Regions from separate parts of the Acidovorax sp. BLS4 genome, predicted to be linked through region 2. Evidence: riboswitches for the same ligand, from Rfam matches in the RefSeq annotation. Region 2 holds a riboswitch; the other holds the start of a gene.
The links. A riboswitch is a leader RNA that binds a small molecule or an ion and turns the genes downstream of it on or off. The one in region 2 is predicted to bind glycine.
Positions count from the first base shown of each region.

Region 1: linked by a shared signal. The riboswitch ahead of R1Z03_RS22775 (D-amino acid dehydrogenase) and the one ahead of gcvT (glycine cleavage system aminomethyltransferase GcvT) in region 2 are both predicted to bind glycine.

Region 1 is NZ_CP136797.1:4,948,015-4,954,702, forward strand. Features, by position in the region: gene R1Z03_RS22750 (hypothetical protein) at 1-468, opposite strand, end outside; gene R1Z03_RS22755 (helix-turn-helix transcriptional regulator) at 612-1,343, shown strand; gene R1Z03_RS22760 (DUF2867 domain-containing protein) at 1,395-1,928, shown strand; gene R1Z03_RS22765 (YXWGXW repeat-containing protein) at 2,066-2,488, shown strand; gene R1Z03_RS22770 (tripartite tricarboxylate transporter substrate binding protein) at 2,637-3,656, shown strand; glycine riboswitch at 3,807-3,917, shown strand; gene R1Z03_RS22775 (D-amino acid dehydrogenase) at 4,011-5,315, shown strand; gene R1Z03_RS22780 (FIST N-terminal domain-containing protein) at 5,463-6,688, opposite strand, start outside.
Region 2 is NZ_CP136797.1:1,969,972-1,976,659, forward strand. Features, by position in the region: gene gcvP (aminomethyl-transferring glycine dehydrogenase) at 1-1,118, opposite strand, end outside; gene gcvH (glycine cleavage system protein GcvH) at 1,162-1,536, opposite strand; gene gcvT (glycine cleavage system aminomethyltransferase GcvT) at 1,617-2,750, opposite strand; glycine riboswitch at 2,798-2,911, opposite strand; glycine riboswitch at 2,935-3,022, opposite strand; gene R1Z03_RS09175 (Lrp/AsnC family transcriptional regulator) at 3,303-3,761, shown strand; gene R1Z03_RS09180 (lipocalin family protein) at 3,897-4,499, opposite strand; gene R1Z03_RS09185 (electron transfer flavoprotein-ubiquinone oxidoreductase) at 4,694-6,400, opposite strand; gene R1Z03_RS09190 (SDR family oxidoreductase) at 6,540-6,688, shown strand, end outside.

The DNA of each region.
Region 1 (6,688 bases), 2.4 Mb from region 2:
CGCCAGGCCCACCAGCCCGGTGAAGGCCACCAGCATGCCCATGCGGTCCCACAGCAGCGTGATGTCGTGCGGCACCGCGTGGTACAGCGCCGAGGCGCCGGCCGTGAGCAGCAGGCCCGAGAAGAAGACCGCCGCCATCACCGCCGTGGTGGTGCGGCCGGTGCCGGCCGCCTGCGCCACCCCCTCGCCGCACCCGCCAGCCTTGCCGCTGCGCACCCATTGCACCAGGCGCCGCACGCCCAGCAGCCCCATGAGGGCGAACGGCAGGTTGGTGAGCACGTCCATCGCATGCGCGATGCCCCACAGCGTGCGCTGGTCGGCAAAGGCATGCTGGTGCGGGTCCGCCGCCACCTGCGGGCCCCAGGCGCCCACGGCGGCCAGCACCGCCAGGGCGCCATACAAGGCCCATTCGGCCGGGGCAGGACGCGAGAGGAAGGCGCGGGAAAAAGAACGGGTGGACAACGGCATGGACGAAACTCCGGAAGGCAGCGGGATGGAACGGGGGACGGGAAGGGGACTGGAACGCAGTCTCTCCACCCTGGCCACACCAGGGCGCACGAAACGCGCCCAGGCCCATCGCCAGCCACGCCGGGTATCCATAATCGATACCCATGAGCACCACCGCCGACCTCGTTGCCGCCCTCAAGAAGGAACTCAAATCCGCGCAGATGACCTATGCGGACCTGGCCCAGGCCCTGGGCATGGCCGAGTCCAGCGTCAAGCGCATGCTGGCCAAGGGCGACATGCCGCTGTCGCGCATCGATGCGATCTGCCGGGCGCTGGCCCTCGACTTCGCCGACCTGGCGCGGCGCGTGGCCGATAGCCAGCCCCTGCTCAAGGAACTGAGCCAGGCGCAGGAAACGGCCGTGGTGGCCGACAAGAAGCTGATGCTCATGGCGATCTGCGTGCTGAGCCAGTGGACGCTGGAGCAGATCGTGACCACCTACCGCCTGAGCGAGGCCGAGGGCGTGAAGTACCTCGCGCAGCTCGACCGCATCGGCATCATCGAATTGCGCCCCCTGAACCGCTACCGCCTCAAGCTCGCCAAGACCTTCCGCTGGCGCCCCCATGGCCCGGTGATGCACTACTTTCGCGACCATGCGCTGCTCGACTACTTCGCCGGCAGCTTCGACGGCCCGGGCGAAGGCGTGCTGCTGGTGCACGGTGCGATCAGCCGCAGCCTGGCGCCGGCCTTCTGGGAACGCATGCAGCGCGTGGCGCACGATTTCGCGCAGCAGCACCTGGCCGACCAGCGCATGCCCGAGCGCGAACGCGAGGGCTACACCGTCCTGCTGGCGCTGCGCAGCTGGGAGTTCGACGTGTTCACCAGCATGCGGCGCTGAGCCGCGCCGCCCTTCGTTTCCGGCCCACCGCCCCAGCACCCGATACACCCCATGCCCCATCCTCCAAAGATCACCACCGTCGCGGTGCCACCCGGCAGCGCCATTGCATCGGCGCTGCCCGGTGCCTACTTCGCCGACAGCTATGAAGCCACCGACCCCGAGCCCGCGGGCAGCGCGCTGCAGGCCTGGCTGTCCACCCTGGCCCACGTGCCCGGCTGGACGAACCGGCTCATGGCGCTGCGCAACCGGCTGGTGCGGCTGGCAGGCCTGAAGGACCTGGGAGCGCTCGGTGGCGATGCCGCCCACCCGCTGCGCGACGCCGCCAGCTACCGGGTGGGCGACCGCGTGGGCATCTTCCGGATCCGGCACCTGGCCGAGGACGAAGTGGTCATGGGCCAGGACGACCGCCACCTCGACGTGCAGGTGTCGCTGACCAAGCGGCAACCGGCGGAGGGGCCGCCCCGCATCGCCCTGAGCACCGTGGTGCATGTGCACAACACGCTGGGCCGGGTGTACATGGCGCTGGTGGTTCCGTTCCACCGGCGCATCGTGCGCACCCTGCTGGCGCGCTACGCCGCCCGGTGAGGCGCGGGCGCTCGCCCCTGCCAGGCCGGAAACACCCGGTCACAACACTTCGCGCCGCGGCGACACCGGCTTGACGTTGGAGGATCACGATGGAGGTGCTGAAAAAAACACACAGCGCTTTTCCAAAGGAGATCGTCATGACCCGCAAGACCATTGCCCTCACCGCCGCCACGCTGGCCCTCGCCGCGATGGGCTCCGTCACCACCGTGGCACGGGCAGCCACCAGTGCCACCGTGATCGTGCAGTCTGGCGGACCGGTGTACCAGCAGCCCGGACCCGTGATGGTGCAGTACCAGGCACCGCCCCCGCCCCGCCGGGAAGCCGTGCCGCCCCCGCGCCGCGGCATGGTGTGGGAGACGGGCCATTGGGAATGGCGCGGCCATCGCCATGTCTGGGTGGCCGGCCACTGGGTCCGCGCCCGCCCCGGCTATGTCTACCGCCAGCCGGCCTGGGTGCAGCACGACGGCCGCTGGGAGATGCGCCGCGGCGGCTGGGACCGCGACGGCGACGGCGTGCCCAACCGCCAGGACCGCCGCCCGGACAACCCGAACCGGTACTGAGCCACGCGGGGCCCGCGCGGCCCCGCGCCCGCCGCATTCCCCCATGGCGGCGGCGCGCCCCCGGTCCATATGCATATGGCGCGCGGCGCATGAACGCTTGCCCACAATGGCGCATCGGTTCTCAACCCGCATTCAGCGCCCCTCTGCCATGCCGCTCCTTTTTCCCATCACCCACCACGCCACCCGCCGCATCGCCGCCGCCCTGGCCTGCGCCGCGGCCGCCACCTTCAGCTTCGCCGCCCACGCCGAAGCGGCCGGCTGGCCCCGGCAACCCATCACCCTGATCCTGGGCTTTCCGGCGGGCTCGGGCATCGACGTCGTCGCCCGCGCGGTGCAGGAGCCCCTGACCCAGAAACTCGGGCAGCCCATCGTCATCGACTACAAATCGGGCGCCGCCGGCAACATCGCCAGCGAGTTCGTGGCCCGCGCCCGGCCCGACGGCTACACGCTGGCCTTCGGCACCGCCGCCACGCATGGCAGCAACGCCGCGCTCTACCCCAAGCTGCCCTTTGACGTGGAGAACGACTTCGTCCCGGTGGGCCCGCTGATCGATGTGTCGAACGTGCTCACCATCAACCCCGACGTCATCGACGCGAAGACGCTCCAGGAGTTCGTCGCGCTGGTGAAGGCCCACCCCGGCCAATACAACTACGCCTCCACCGGCAACGGCGCCGGCACGCACATGGCGTTCGCCGAATTCAATGCGCGCCTGGGCCTGGACATGGTGCACGTGCCCTACAAGGGCGGCCCCGAAGCCATCACGTCGGTGGTGCGCGGCGAGACCTGCTGCATCATGAACCAGGTGCAGACCGTGTTGCCGCACTACAAGGCCGGCAGGGTGCGCCTGCTGGGCGTGACCACCGCCAAGCCCGTGGCCGCCGTCAAGGAGGTGCCCACCATCGCCTCCAGCGGGCTGCCGGGCACGCAGGGCTTCGACAGCTCGATCTGGTTCGGCCTCTTCGCGCCCAAGGGAACGGACGCCGCCGTGGTGCAGAAACTCAACACCGCCCTGCGCCAGGTGCTGGAGCAGCCCGAGGTGCGCGAGCGCTTCGAATCGCAGGGCAACGCCGTGCGCATCGAGACGCCCGCGCAGTTCCGCCAGACCGTCCACACCGACCGCGCCAAGTGGGCCCAGGTGGTGAAGGACGCCCGGATCCGCATCGACTGACCGCACGGCCCGCCCCCTTCGCCGCGCACGGGGTTTGCGCCGCGCGGCTTCGCTGCTACGATGCACCCCGCAGGAGAGCGAACGGCCCCCGGGCCGCTCCACCGAAGGCGCAAACTCCCATACACGCTCAGGTCCCGTACTGCACCACCATCAAAGCCGTCTGGAGAGCCGCCATGCATGCCATGGCGCACCGAAGGAGCAAGCCCCTCGCCGTGTTGGCGCAGGGTGAATCTCTCAGGTACCAAGGACAGGGGGAGCGGCAGCACGGCAGATCGCCGTCGGCTGCACGCTATCGAGTCAATAGCACCACGCCGGCGATCTGCTTGCGCAAACCTTCCAAAAGGCTTGTGAATCATGCGCGTGATCGTTCTCGGTGCCGGCCTGCTCGGCACCACCTCCGCCTATTTCCTGCAGCAACTCGGCCACGAAGTGACCGTCATCGACCGCCAGGGCGTTCCCGGTGCGGAAACCAGCTTCGCCAACGGCGGGCAGATCTCGGTGAGCCATGCCGAGCCCTGGGCCAACCCCGGTGCGCCGTTCAAGGTGCTGAAATGGCTGGGCCGCGAAGACGCCCCCCTGCTCTTTCGCCTGCGCGCCGACATGCGCCAGTGGCTGTGGGGCCTGCAGTTCCTGCGCGAATGCACGCCGGCCCGCACGCGGCACAACATCGAGCAGATCGTGCGCCTGGGCACCTACAGCCGCGACACGCTGCAGCAGCTGCGCCGCGATACGGGCATCCAGTACGACCAGCGCACGCAGGGCATCCTGCACTTCTACACGAGCGCCCGGGAGTTCGATGCCGCGCTCGCTCCCGCCGAGCAGATGCGCGCCCTGGGCTGCGAGCGCCGCGTGGTCAGCGCCGACGAGGCCGTGCGGCTGGAGCCCGCGCTCGCCCACATCCGCCCGCAACTGGCCGGCGCCACCTACACGGCCGAGGACGAATCGGGCGACGCCAACACCTTCACGCGCGAGCTGGCCCGGCTGGCGCAGGCGGCGGGCGTGCAGTTCCGTACCGGCTGCCACATCACGGCGCTGCGCACGGCAGGCGGCGCCATCGACCATGCCGAGATCACCAACGCGGAAGGCCGCTTCGAACGCGTGCGGGGCGATGCCTACGTGCTGGCCATGGGCTCGTTCAGCCCGCTGCTGGCCGAGCCGCTGGGCATGCGCCTGCCCATCTACCCGGCCAAGGGCTATTCGGTCACGATGCCCGTGCGCGATGCCTCGGCGGCCTACGAGGTGAGCCTGACGGACGATGAATTCAAGCTCGTCTTCTCGCGCTACACCAGCGAGCGCGGCGACCGCCTGCGCATCGCCGGCACGGCGGAACTCAACGGCTACCAGCGCGACTTGAACCCCGTGCGCTGCGAAGCCATCGTGCGCCGCGTGGAAGAACTCTTTCCTGGCGCGGGCGACACGCGCCAGGCCCAGTTCTGGACCGGGCTGCGCCCCGCCACGCCCAGCAACGTGCCGCTGATCGGCAAGACGAAGATCGGCAACCTGTTCCTCAACACAGGGCACGGCACGCTGGGCTGGACGCACGCCTGCGGCTCGGGCCGCTCCATCGCCCGCATCGTGAGCGGGCTGGCGCCGGAAGTGGACTTCGCCTTCACCGGCATGCCGCGCACGGCCGCGCCCGCGCTCCTGCCAGTGACCTGAAGTCAAATGCTATTATTTTTATAGCTTCCAACGCATGATTTTCTAGGGCGTGAGGCCAAAAAGGCTCAACATCCCGTTGGGCCACCCCCGGGAAGGGGCGCACGGCCTGCGGGCCTGCCGGCGCGGGGCCTCCCGCGGTCGCTGGGCTCAGACCGGCGCGTGCTCGCTGGTGAACACCGTGAGCACGCCGGTGTAGCCGTACAGCCGGTGGTGGGCGATCTCGCCGCCGGCGAAGAACCCCACCAGCGGTACGTCGCCCAGCGCGTGGCGCACGATCTGCAGTTCCGCGCTCGGCCCGCCGAAATGCGGGCCGCCGCGCCCGGAGCAACTCACGTAGATCGCGCCCACGATGTGCCGCTGCACGGGCGCGCGCGTGGCCCCGTCGGCACCGCCGCCCAGGGCCTGTGCCAGCGCACGGCGCTCGCTGTCGGTCGACGGTGCGGGCAGGGTCTCGGCCTCCTCGGGCGTGAGTTCCTCGCGGATCTCGGCGCAGATGCGCATCAGGTCGGCGCGGGCCGCCGCCACGTTGCGCTGGCAGAACGCCAGGCGCATGCCCTCTTCCACCTGGTCGGCCAGGGCCACGCCCCGGCGCGTGGCGTCGAGCCCCACGATGTGGCGCACCCGGGTGTCCGTGCCGAAATGCCCGGCCCGGCCGAGCGGCTGCACGCCGGCATCCACCAGGCCCGCGAGCGTGGCCCGCACTTCGCGCAGCGCGGGCTGCGGGTCACCGTCGAGCGAGATGTGCAGCGTGTCCAGCAGCGCATCCAGCGCCGGCTGGCCGTCGAGCGCCAGCACCACGTTGTCCTGCGCCTCGGTGATGGTGCACAGCGGCCCCACGGGCTGGCAACCCTGCGTGACGCGCGACAGCAGGCTCACGCCCTCGCTGAAGGCCACGCCCGACAGTCCGCCGTCGAACACGCCGCGCGCGCCGCCCTGCCCCGCGATGTTGCCGTTGCCGCCCACGGCGAACTGCACGCTTGCGTTGCGGCTGGCCGACAAGCCGCCGAACAGGTAGCCGGTGGCCGTGCGGTCGGCCATTTCATCGATCAGCTCGGCCAGGTCGGGCGTGCGGCCGTCCGCGTGCACGAGCGCCGTGTGCGCGACGAACCCGCTGGCCGCATTGCGCGCCAGCGGCGCCACGCCGGAGAACACGCGGTACTGGTCGGACCGCAGGTCCAGCAGCATGACGGACAGCGCCGGCTCGTCGAAGTATTCAGCGTTGTTGGCCGCCACGCCCACGCCCACGGTGCCGCTCCAGTCGGTCACCTCGGGCAGTTCGGCCGACACGAAGTCGAGCAGGGCCTGCGCCTCGTCCGCATAGTGGTCGGTGATGTAGAGCACCCCCAGGGTGGGCGCGCTGGCGTACTGCGGCA
Region 2 (6,688 bases):
TAGGCGGCCACGCGCTGGGCGATGCGCATCAGGCCCTGGGGCCCGTGGTAGACGGCGTACATGCTGGCCACCACGGCGGGCAGCACCTGGGCCGTGCAGATGTTGGAGGTGGCCTTTTCGCGGCGGATGTGCTGCTCGCGCGTCTGCAGCGCCAGGCGGTAGGCGGGCTTGCCGTGCACGTCCACGCTCACGCCGACCAGGCGGCCGGGCAGGGAGCGCTTGTACTCGTCGCGGCAGGCCATGAAGGCGGCGTGCGGGCCGCCCGCGCCCATGGGCATGCCGAAGCGCTGCGTGGTGCCCACCACAATGTCCGCACCCCATTCGCCGGGCGGCGTGATGAGGGTGAGGGCCAGCAGGTCGGCCGCGGCGATGAAGGCCGCGCCCTTGGCATGCGCCTTGGCGGCATCGGCCGCCAGGTCGTCGATGCGGCCGCTGGTGGCGGGGTACTGCGCCAGCACGGCGAAGTAGTCGCCGTCCAGCGCGTCATTCCACTCGGCCAGCGAATTGGCCAGCACCACCTCGATGCCCAGCGGCGCGGCGCGCGTCTGGATCACCTCGATGGTCTGCGGGTGCGCGTCGCCGGCCACGATGAAGCGCGTGCTTTTCGATTTGACCGAGCGCTTGGCCAGCGTCATGGCCTCGGCCGCCGCGGTGGCCTCGTCCAGCATGGAGGCGTTGGCGATGGGCATGGCCGTGAGGTCGCACACCATGGTCTGGAAGTTGACCAGCGCCTCCATGCGGCCCTGCGAGATCTCGGCCTGGTACGGCGTGTAGGCCGTGTACCAGGCGGGGTTCTCCAGGATGTTGCGCAGGATGACGCCGGGCGTGTGCGTGCCGTGGTAGCCCTGGCCGATGAAGCTGCGCAGCACCTGGTTCTGTGCGGCGATGGCCTTCAGTTCGGCCAGTGCCGCGGCTTCCGTCGTGGCGGGCGGCAGGTCCATGGTCCGGCTGCGCGCGATGGAGCGCGGCACGATGCCGTCCACCAGCGCGCGGCGCGAGGCCTCGCCGATGGCGGAGAGCATGTGCTGTTCGTCCGCCCCGTCGATGCCGATGTGGCGGGGCAGGAACTCGGTGGCGTTTTCAAGCGCGCCAAGCGGCAGGGCGGATTGCATCAGCATGGAAGAGGACCGTGGACGGAAAAAGAAAGGGGAAGGAAAAGGCTCAGGCGTTCTTGGCGAAATCGGTGTAGGCCGTTTCGTCCATCAGGCCGGACAACTGGGCCGGCTCGGACAGCTTGACCTTGAAGAACCAGCCGGCGTTCAAGGGATCGGAGTTGGCGAGCGAGGGGTCGGCGCGCAGCGCCTCGTTCACTTCCACCACCTCGCCCGAGACGGGCATGTACACATCGGCGGCGGCCTTGACGGACTCGACCACGCCGGCCACTTCGCCCTGCGAGAAGGTCTTGCCGACTTCGGGCAGGTCCACGAACACCACGTCGCCCAGGGCATCCTGGGCATGGACGGTGATGCCGACCACGGCGGCGTTGGCATCGGCGGCGTCGATCCACTCGTGATCGCGGGAGTATTGAACGGTCATGGGGGCTCCTGAAAAATGAAGAAAAGGAATCTGGAATGTAGCGGTGGCCGCCGCCTTGGCGGTGGCCCCGGCTGCCCGTTTCAGCCGCGGTAGTAGCGGGGCGCCACGAAAGGCATCGCGCACACCTGCATGGGCACCGGCTTGCCGCGCACGATGGCCTGCACGCGGGTGCCGATGGCGGCCAGCGCCGGGGGCACGTAGGCCATGGCGATGGGCTGGTTCACGCTCGGGCCCAGCAGGCCGCTGGTGACCTCGCCGAGGGCCTCGCCCGCGGCGCTTTGCAGCGGGGTGTGTTCGCGCACGGGCACGCGCTCCAGCGCCGTGAGGCCCACGCGCTTGCGCGCCAGGGTGGCCGGGTCGTCGATCTGCGCCAGCACCTTGGCCGCGCCGGGAAAGCCGCCGGCCCGCGCACCGCCCGTGCGGCGCACCTTCTGGATGGCCCAGTTCAGGCCGGCTTCGGGGGGCGTGGTGCTGGTGTCGATGTCGTTGCCGTACAGGCACAGGCCCGCTTCCAGGCGCAGCGAGTTGCGCGCGCCCAGGCCGATCGGCTTCACCTCGGGCTGCGCCAGCAGGGCGCGCGCCAGCGCCTCGGCCTGCGATGCGGGCACCGAGATCTCGAACCCGTCCTCGCCGGTGTACCCGCTGCGGGTGACGAAGGCCTCGCAGCCCGCGATCTCGTAGCGCCCGCCGGTCATGAAGACGAGTTGCTCGATGCCGGGTGCCAGCCGCGACAGCGCCGCGACGGCCTGCGGGCCCTGCAGCGCCAGCAGCGCATGGTCGGGCATGGGGACGACCTCGCAGCGCTGGCCGATGCGGGCCTGGATGTGGGCGATGTCGCCGGCCTTGCAGGCGCCGTTCACGATCACGAAGATGTCGCCCTCGCCCTGCTTGATGAACATCAGGTCGTCGATGATGCCGCCCTCGTCGTTCAGCAGCAGGCCGTAGCGCTGCTTGCCCACGGGCAGGTCGATCACGTCCACGGGAATGAGGGATTCGAAGGCGGCCGCGGCATCGCTGCCCAACAGGCGCAACTGGCCCATGTGCGACACGTCGAACAGGCCGGCGGCCTGGCGCGTGTGCAGATGCTCCGCCATCAGGCCGGCGGGGTACTGCACGGGCATGGAATAGCCGGCGAACGGCACCATGCGGGCCCCGAGTTCGAGGTGCAGGGCATTCAGCGGGGTGGTGAGCAGGGCGGCGTCGGCGGCGGACATGGCAATCTCCAGCAAGGGCAAATGGGAACGCGGCCCCATGGCCACGCCTTTGCCCCGCTGTCCGCTTTACCTGAGAGATTCACCCACGTGCCAAGGCGGCGCGGGGCTTGCTCCTTCGGTGGGCCCGCGCACGCGGCGGACCTCTCTCCAGCAAGGGGAACGCCCGCATCCCTGCGGGCGTTTTGCCAGTCCTTTTGCCTGAGCGTTCGGGGTCACCCTGCGCCTTCGGCGGCGCCGGCAATCCCGGTGACGGGGCGGCGCTCTCTCCTGACCGGGCGGATTCTAACTGCAGCGCCGGTGCGCGCCGGGCGATCCGACCGCGGTGTGCGCGGGGGCTTGCCGTGTATCCAGAAGGCCATGCTTTCGAAAGCCAAGCGCCCCGGCGAACGGTAATCCGCCGGGGCCCTGCCTGTTTCGTGCGCCCCGGTAAGGGCGCCTTGATGGATGAAGTATGCGGTGCGGGCACTGGATGGATTTTCTGAATTTCTTCAAAAATGCCAGATTTGCAGAAAATTCTTCTGAAATATGTGAATTGGGAGAACAATGCAGTGCATGGACCGCCTCGACAGAAAAATCCTCTCCGTCCTGCAGGCCGACGCCCGCGCCAGCCTGCAGGAGATCGGCAACGCCGTGGGCCTGAGCCCGTCGCCCTGCTGGGGCCGCATCAAGAAGATGGAGGAGGCGGGCGTGATCGAGGGCTACACCGTGCGCCTGAACCCCAAGGCGCTCGATCTGAACGACACGGTGCTGGTTCAGGTCACGCTCGACAGCCATTCGGACAACACGCTGGAGAAGTTCGGCGAAACCCTGGCCAGCATTCCCGAGGTCATCGAGGCGCACCTGGTGTCGGGCGATTACGACTACCTGCTGCGCGTGGTGGTCAAGGACACGCGCGATTACGAGCGGCTGCTGCGCGAGAAGCTCTACAAGATCAAGGGCATTCGCCACAGCCGGTCGAGCTTCGTGCTGCGCACGCTCAAGCGGGCCGACCTGCCTTTGTTCGCGCAGTGACCGTGGAGGTGCCGGGGGGCTCGGACGGGCCAAGGCAAGCGGTTTGTGCTGAAAAGTGCCGATTGCCCTAGATTTGATTGCCTTGGATGCTATTAATTCGGGAGCAATGGGGTGCGACGTTGGCGCTGTGCCGCGTCAGGCTGCGATGCGCACAGCACCGTCCTCGTCCTGCGGCACCCAGACGATGCGGTCCATGTCCACGCCCATCGCGCGTGCCTGGGCCAGCAGGCGGGGGCGCACGCCGCGGGGCAGGGTGGGGGTGCGCGACAGGATCCACAGGTAGTCGAGGCTCGCGCCCACGACCATGGCCCAGCGGTAGTCCTCGTCCAGCGCCACCACGTGGTAGCCGCCGTAGAAGGGGCCGAAGAACGACACCTTGAGCGATGCTTGGTCGGGGCGGCCGATGAACACCGCCCGGCCGCGCGATTCGCGCCAGCGCTTGCGGGCCGGATCGAACCCGCGGTTGAGCACCTGCACCGATCCGTCCGGGCCCCGGCTGTAGTGGGCGCTGGTCTGGACCAGGCCCTTTTCGAAACGGTGGTCGATGCGGGCCAGCTCGTACCAGTGCCCGGCATAGCGGTCCACGTTGAAATCCTCCACCACCTCGATGCCCCGCGGGGCCCGCACGGATGCGCTGGCCGAGAATGCCAGCGCTGCCCCCACGGCGGCTGCGCCCAAGGCCAGGGGCCAGAGCGGGCGACGGTGGGTGCGGTAGCGTGGGGCGGGGGAACGGGCCATGGGGTCTCCTGCTTCGATGGCGTGGTGGTTCTTGATACTGCGCTGCAGTGCGCGGCGCGGAAAGGCCAGACAGTCTCGCCCGCGGGTCAGGAGGGTCCTGTAGGCGCGTTCCTGCAAAGGCCGTCGGAATCGCCACGAAAAAAGGGCCTGCAACGCAGGCCCTTCGGGTCACCCTGGCGAGGGCGGGGGAGGCTTCACATGCCGGAGTAGTTCGGGCCGCCGCCCCCCTCGGGCGTGACCCAGACGATGTTCTGCGTCGGGTCCTTGATGTCGCAGGTCTTGCAGTGCACGCAGTTCTGCGCGTTGATCTGCAGCCGCTGGGCATCGCCCCCCTTGGCCTCGTCGGGCACGAACTCGTACACGGCGGCGGGGCAGTAGCGCGCCTCGGGGCCGGCGTACTTGGCGAGGTTGATATTGACCGGCACGCTCGGGTCCTTGAGCGTCAGGTGCGCCGGCTGGTTCTCGGCATGGTTGGTGTTGCTGATGAACACGCTGGACAGCCGGTCGAAGGTGAGCTTGCCGTCGGGCTTGGGGTACACGATGGGCTTGCACTCGGCGGCAGGCTTCAGGTAGGCGTGGTCGGGCTTGTCGCGGTGCAGCGTCCAGGGAATGTTGCCCTTGAGCACGAACTGCTCGATGCCGTTCATCAGCGTGGCGGTGGCCAGGCCCTTCTTGAACCACGCCTTGAAGTTGCGCGCCTTGTTCAGCTCGGCGTAGAGCCAGCTCTTTTCGAACGCCTCGGGGTAGGCCGTGAGTTCGTCGTGCTGGCGCCCCGCGTGCACCGCGTCGTAGGCCGCTTCGGCCGCCAGCATGCCGGTCTTGATGGCCGCGTGGCTGCCCTTGATGCGGCTCACGTTGAGGTAGCCCGCCTCGCAGCCCACCAGCGCGCCGCCCGGGAACACTGTCTTGGGCAGCGACAGCAGGCCGCCGGCCGTGATGGCGCGTGCGCCGTAACCGATGCGCTTGGCCGGCTTGATGCCCTTGGCCTCGTCGCCTTCCAGGTAGTAGCGGATGTTGGGGTGCGTCTTCCAGCGCTGGAATTCCTCGAACGGGCTCAGGTAGGGGTTGGAGTAGTCCAGCCCGGTGATGAAGCCCAGCGTGACCTTGTTGTCCTCGGCGTGGTAGAGGAACGCGCCGCCGTAGGTGTCGCTGTCCATGGGCCAGCCGGCCGTGTGCATGACAAAGCCGGGCTGGTGGCGCTTGGGGTCGATTTCCCACAGTTCCTTCACGCCGATGCCGTAGGCCTGCGGGTCGCGCCCCTGGTCCAGCTTGAAGCGGCTGATGAGCTGGCGGCCCAGGTGGCCGCGCGCGCCCTCGGCGAAGATCGTGTACTTGGCGTGCAGCTCCATGCCCAGCTGGAAGTCGGCGGTGGGCTCGCCTTCCTTGCTCACGCCCAGGTTGCCGGTGGCCACGCCCTTGACCGAGCCGTCTTCGTTGTAGAGCACTTCGGCGGCCGGAAAGCCGGGGAAGATCTCCACGCCCAGGTTTTCGGCCTGGGTGGTGAGCCAGCGCACCACGTTGCCCAGGCTCACGATGTAGTTGCCGTGGTTCTGAAAGCACTGCGGCAGCAGAAAGTTGGGGGTGCGCCAGGACGACTTTTCGCCCAGGAAGATCATGGCGTCGTCGGTGACGGGCTGGTTGAGCGGCGCGCCCAGCTCCTTCCAGTTGGGGATCAGCTCGGTCAGCGCCTTCGGGTCCATGATGGCGCCCGACAGGATGTGCGCGCCGGTCTCGGAGCCCTTTTCCAGCACCACGACCGAGATGTCCTGGCCTTTTTCGGTGGCGAGCTGCTTGAGCCGGATGGCGGTGGCCAGGCCGCCTGGGCCCCCGCCGACGACCACCACGTCGTACTCCATGGCTTCGCGGGGTCCGTGTTGGGCGAGGATTTCTTCTGGGGTCATGGGTGTCTCGTGGTGGTTTGATAATGGGTGATCCGCCGCGGGCGACTGGCCTGCGCGCAGTCCGTCGGTCGGACAGATTGTATTCACGGAAAACCGACAATCGAACGATCGTTCTATTTTCTGACAAGAGAGACATCCCATGGCTTACAGCATCGATTTGGAAGGGCGCGTCGCCTTCGTGACCGGGGCATCGAGCGGGCTCGGCGCGCAGTTCGCCCGCACGCTGGCTGCCGCAGGGGCCGGCGTGGTGCTGGCCAGCCGGCGCGTGGAAAAGCTCAAGGAGCTGCG